Regions from separate parts of the Rouxiella sp. T17 genome, predicted to be linked through region 2. Evidence: predicted binding sites of a transcription regulator. Region 2 holds the regulator's gene; the other holds the start of a gene.
The links. The regulator Fur, encoded in region 2, represses iron uptake genes when iron is present. The targets are predictions, from matches to a motif close to ATAATAATGAGAACNACTATCAA.
Positions count from the first base shown of each region.

Region 1: a site for Fur is predicted at 1,489-1,511, ahead of SC206_RS03360 (TonB-dependent siderophore receptor). Genes of this name have one in related genera too.

Region 1 covers NZ_JAWUEA010000011.1:24,189-27,331, forward strand. Annotated here, with positions in the region: gene SC206_RS03350 (aminotransferase class I/II-fold pyridoxal phosphate-dependent enzyme) at 1-1,023, shown strand, start outside; tRNA gene SC206_RS03355 (tRNA-Asn) at 1,236-1,311, shown strand; gene SC206_RS03360 (TonB-dependent siderophore receptor) at 1,561-3,143, shown strand, end outside.
Region 2 covers NZ_JAWUEA010000035.1:316,180-319,322, reverse strand. Annotated here, with positions in the region: gene fldA (flavodoxin FldA) at 98-625, shown strand; gene fur (ferric iron uptake transcriptional regulator) at 905-1,351, shown strand; gene glnS (glutamine--tRNA ligase) at 1,537-3,143, opposite strand, start outside.

The sequences.
Region 1 (3,143 bases), on a different contig from region 2:
GACACAAAATACACGGCGGTAGCAGGCACGGCTCAGCTGAAAACGGCGATCATCAACAAGTTTGCGCGTGAAAATCAGTTAACTTATCAGGCCAACGAAGTCATTGCCGGTAGTGGTGCCAAGCAGCTGATATTCAATGCCTTCATGGCAACAGTTTCAGCGGGTGACGAGGTGATAATTCCTGCACCGTATTGGGTTTCCTATCCTGATATGGTATCGCTTGCCGACGGCGAATTCCGCCTCGTTCCTTGCCTCGAACAAAATGGCTGGAAACTGCAGGCTGCCGATCTTGCTGCGGCAATTACCCCCAAAACACGCTGGCTGATTCTCAATTCGCCTAACAATCCGACGGGTGCAATTTACAGCGCCGACGAACTGCGCGCCCTGGCCGAGGTATTGCTGCAACGCCCTCACGTGCTCATCATGGCCGACGATATTTATGAACACATCAGCCATCCACCGGCACTGTTTGCTACGCTCGCGGAGGTTGAACCGCGCCTTAAGGATCGCATTTTGACCGTCAACGGCGTCTCAAAGGGTTATTCGATGACCGGCTGGCGAATTGGTTACGCCGGAGGCCCTGCCTGGCTTATTTCCGCCATGCAAATTTTACAGTCGCAAAGTACCTCGAACCCGAGCTCGATTTCTCAGGCAGCGGCCGTCGCAGCGCTGGAACAGGACAGCAGTTTCCTTGCGCAGTGGCGGGGCATTCTGGCGACGCGCCGTCAAAAGATTATGCAATGCATTGAAAGTATCGACGGACTGCATGCCGATCTGCCGCCGGGCGCGTTTTATGTTTTTGCCAACTGCACGGGCATGATCGGCAAGAGAACGCCAAAGGGGCAAACCATTAACAACGACGTCGATTTCGTTGAGTATCTGCTTGATTCCGCTCATGTTGCGACGCTACAAGGCTCGGCATTCGGCGCTTCGCCCTATCTGCGTATCGCTTATGCTATCGATGATGCGCGTCTCGACGAAGCCTGCGCTCGAATAATCCGCGCTTGTGCTGCGTTAGCGTAAAATATTGTAGATTCAAGAACGATTAACTCTGGCGATTGATGAGCGTACACAATGCTGAATTGGACAATTAATGGACTACTGCGGATGAAAAAGCCGATGATTCGGCAAAAATCTCAACAACTTGTGCAAACTATCAGCAGTCGAACACAATATTGCAGTTGTCCTTTGACATGCACCGCAGCAATCGCTATTATTCGCCCCGTTCAAACGATTCCTCTGTAGTTCAGTCGGTAGAACGGCGGACTGTTAATCCGTATGTCACTGGTTCGAGTCCAGTCAGAGGAGCCAAATTTAGAGAAGCCCGCATCAGGAAACTGACGCGGGCTTTTTGTTTTCTATCGCACGCCTCGCTACGTTAGCTTGAAACAGCTGCCGATTCCCTTCTCGGTTATCCCCTACGCAAAAACTCTCAAAATAAACCCCTTACTTTTCAATGTCTTTATGTAAGAAAACTCCTAATTGTAATCAATAATCATTCTCATTATAATTCTGCTTCTTATTTACATCGTTTTTAACACAGGGCAGGTGTTGGCTATTATGGGGAAAGTTACCTTTAAATATTCGCTTTTGAGTTCGCTCATTGCGGGAATTCTGGTCGTACCTTTGGCGCAGGCAGATGAAATTAGCGCCGGAACAACTCAGGTACAGCCGCAAACGAATGTGAACGATCAGCAGAAACAGGGGAATGTTTCCACGACAGGTGAATCAAAGAAAAAATCGGTGGTTGCCGACGATAAGAGCAGTCATGAAGATACGATGGTGGTTACCGCCCGAGAGCAGACGCTGCAAGCGCCGGGGGTGTCAATCATCGACAGCGAAGCTATCAAAAAGCACCCTATCCAGCGCGACGTTTCAGAAATTATTCGTACCATGCCGGGCGTGAATCTCACCGGTAACTCCAGCAGTGGTCAGCGTGGTAACAATCGCCAGATAGATATTCGCGGCATGGGGCCGGAGAATACGTTGATTCTGGTGGACGGCATGCCGGTGAGCAGTAAAAACTCTGTGCGCTATGGCTGGCGAGGTGATCGCGATACCCGTGGTGACAGCAACTGGGTGCCGCCCGAAATGATTGACCGCATCGAAGTTATCCGTGGTCCGGCGGCAGCGCTGTATGGCAACGGTGCCATGGGCGGCGTAGTAAATATCATCACTAAACAGGCGGAACCTGCGTGGCACGGTAATTTCAATACCTATTACAACGTGCCGGAACATAAAGAGGAAGGCGCGACAAAACGCTATAACGCCAGCCTGAGCGGTGCGCTGGCGGACAATCTGACCATGCGCCTCTACGGCAACTGGAGCAAGACGCAGGCAGATGGTCAAAACATCAACGCTGGCCACGCGGCGGAACGTACCGGTAAATATGCCGGCCAAATTCCGGCGGGTCGCGAAGGGGTAATTAACAAAAATATCAATGGGGTATTGCGCTGGGACTTCGCGCGCATGCAGGCGCTGGAGCTTTCTGCCGGGTTCAGCCGTCAGGGGAATTTGTACGCCGGGGACACGCAGAACACCAACAGCAGCACGCTGGTGAAAGCCAACTACGGTAAAGAAACCAATATTATCTATCGCCAGTCGCTGTCGCTGAAATATACCGGCGCGTGGGACAACGGCATCACCACCAGTAACTATATCCAGTTTGAAAAAACGCGGAATACGCGTCTGAATGAGGGGCTGTCAGGCGGGCTGGAAGGGCTGTTCAGCACCACTGATCCGGGCTTCTCGACCATCACGCTGAACGATACCAACCTGCATTCCGAAGTCAATATCCCGTTCGAACTTGGGGTTCCTCAGACCGTCACCTTCGGCGCGGAAATGAACCATCAAACGATGGCGGACCCGACCTCCAATACTGTGACCACGACCTCGACGGTAGAAGGCGTCTCCAGCACGGATCGCAGCGACTACAGTTCGGCGGATATCTACGGTATTTATACCGAGGATAATATCGACCTGACCGACTCGACACGTCTGACGCCAGGAATTCGTTTTAACCACCAGACTTACACCGGCGGCAACGTTAGCCCTTCATTGAATCTGTCGCAGGATCTGGGCGATAATTTCACGCTGAAAATGGGCATCGCGCGGGCATGGAAAGCGCCAAACCTATATCAAAC
Region 2 (3,143 bases):
ATTTTTAGGTAATAAATTCCAGGCGTCGTTGATTCACGCTGCAAACGAACACATTGACTCACCGAGTCCATTAAAGAACAAGAGGTTAGATAAGCTTATGGCAGTTGTAGGTATCTTCTTTGGTTCCGACACCGGAAACACCGAAAACATCGCAAAAATGATCCAGAAGCAGTTGGGTAAAGATGTGGCTGACATTCAGGACATCGCCAAAAGCAGTAAAGAAGATCTGGAAAAATACGATATTTTGCTGCTCGGCATCCCAACTTGGTACTACGGTGAAGCACAGTGTGACTGGGACGACTTTTTCCCGACGCTGGAAGAGATAGATTTCGAAGGTAAGCTGGTAGCCGTATTCGGCTGTGGCGATCAGGAAGACTACGCGGAATACTTCTGTGACGCGATGGGCACCGTGCGTGACATCATCGAACCTCGCGGCGCGGTGATCGTCGGTCACTGGTCAACCGAAGGTTACGGCTACGAAGCGTCGAAAGGCATGGCGGATGAGACCCATTTCATCGGTTTGGCTATCGACGAAGACCGTCAACCCGAGCTGACCAACGAACGCGTTGACGCCTGGGTTAAGCAAATTTCCGAAGAATTAAGCCTTGCCGAGATTATCGGTTAATCCCACACAAAGGCTAAGGCCCTGAAACGTTGAGGTTATTCGTTAAAGGGCCAAACTATCACTGAAATTAACAATTTAAGAGCTTCAAAATTGTAAATTTCAGCCCGATCAAGGTACACTAACTGTATCTGTTTTATCGTTCTGCCCGCATTGGGTTTAAAACCTTTGGTCTTGCTTTATACCTTCGGGTCTGCTTAAAACCTTTGGATCAGAATGATGGTTATTAACAGCCCACCGTTTTCATTAACGTGATTAGCATAGTGACAGGACTAAATCCGCATGACTGACAACAACACCGCACTGAAGAAAGCCGGCTTAAAAGTCACGCTTCCGCGTCTTAAAATCCTGGAAGTGTTGCAAGCCCCGGCAGGTCACCACGTCAGCGCGGAAGATTTGTACAAAGAACTTATCGACATGGGCGAAGAGATTGGTCTGGCCACGGTTTACCGCGTGCTTAACCAGTTTGACGATGCCGGCATTGTTACCCGCCACAACTTTGAAGGCGGCAAGTCAGTATTTGAACTGACCCAACAGCATCACCATGACCACCTTATCTGCCTCGATTGCGGTCGTGTTATTGAATTCCGCGACGAATATATCGAAGCACGTCAGCGTGAGATTGCCAAACGCCACGGCATTAAATTAACCAACCACAGCCTTTATCTTTACGGTCACTGCGAAGACGGCAACTGTCTGGAAGATGATTCTGTGCACGGCAAAGGCTAATAGCCGGCGCCAGAGCGGTTATGAAGAATAACGGCTTATGAATACAAAATGACCGCTGAAAAGCGGTTTTTTTTTGCCTGCGATCTGTCCTCTCCTTCATAACGGCAAACTTTTGCTTCGCGATAGCCAAAAAAAATGCAGCCCGCAAAGGCTGCATTTTTCATTGGGTAAATCACCAACAGGCATTACACCGCGGGCTTGCTTTCCCAGTTATCACGCAGGCCAACGGTGCGGTTAAACACCAAATGCTCGGCGCTGGAGTAAGTGCTGTCGGCGCAGAAATAACCTTCGCGCTCGAACTGCAGGCTCACACCAATTTCGGCTGAAGCCAGGCTTGGTTCAACGAAGCCTTGGGCAATTACCAGCGACTCTGGGTTGATGGTGGTTAGGAAGTCTTCGGCCTGCGCCGGATTTGCCACGCTGAACAGACGATCGTACAGGCGGAATTCGGCTGGCTTGCCTTCTGTCGCAGAAACCCAGTGGATCACGCCTTTTACCTTGCGGCCATCGGCAGGATCTTTGCTTAGCGTATCAACGTCATAGCTACAGAAGATGGTAGTAACATTGCCTTCTGCGTCTTTTTCGATGCGCTCAGCCTTGATTACGTACGCGTTACGCAGGCGAACTTCTTTGCCCAGCACCAAACGCTTGTACTGCTTGTTGGCTTCTTCGCGGAAATCGGCCTGATCAATAAAGATTTCGGCGGTAAACGGCACGTCGCGCGTCCCCATTTCCGGCTTGCTCGGATGGTTCGGCATCGACACCCACTGCACGGCGTCGCCAGCAAAGTTTTCGATAACGACTTTTACCGGGTTAATCACGGCCATCGCGCGCGGAGCGTTCTCGTTGAGATCGTCACGGATACAAGATTCCAGCGCCGCCATTTCAACGTTGTTATCCTGCTTGGTCACGCCGATACGACGGCAGAACTCGCGGATGGAACCGGCGGTGTAACCACGACGACGCAGGCCTGAAACCGTTGGCATGCGCGGGTCATCCCAGCCTTCAACGATATTCTCGGTCACCAGCAGGTTCAGCTTGCGCTTGGACATGATGGCGTATTCGAGATTCAGACGAGAGAATTCGTACTGACGCGGATGACAAGGAATGGTGATGTTATCCAATACCCAGTCATACAGACGGCGGTTGTCCTGGAACTCCAGCGTACACAGCGAGTGGGTGATCCCTTCCAGCGCATCGGAAATGCAGTGGGTGAAATCGTACATCGGATAGATGCACCACTTGGTGCCGGTCTGGTGGTGATCGGCGAACTTGATGCGATACAGCACCGGGTCACGCATCACGAAGAACGGCGATGCCATGTCGATTTTGGCGCGCAGGCAAGCGGTGCCTTCGGCAAATTCGCCGTTACGCATTTTCTCGAACAGCGCGAGGTTCTCTTCAACCGTACGGTCGCGGAACGGGCTGTTTTTACCCGGCGCGGTCAGGTTGCCACGGTATTCGCGGATTTGATCCGGCGACAGTTCGTCGACATAGGCCAGGCCTTTCTGGATCAGTTCAACCGCGTAGTGATGCAGCTGGTCGAAGTAATCGGAAGAGTAATGAACCTTTCCGCTCCATTCGAAGCCGAGCCACTGCACGTCTTTCTTGATCGACTCGACAAACTCGATGTCTTCTTTAACCGGGTTGGTGTCGTCAAAGCGCAGGTTGCATTGGCCCTGATAGTCTTGTGCGATGCCAAAGTTCAGGCAGATCGATTTTGCGTGGCCAATGTGCAAATAACCATTTGGCTCAGGGGGAAAACGGGTCACTACAGACGCGTGTTTTCCGG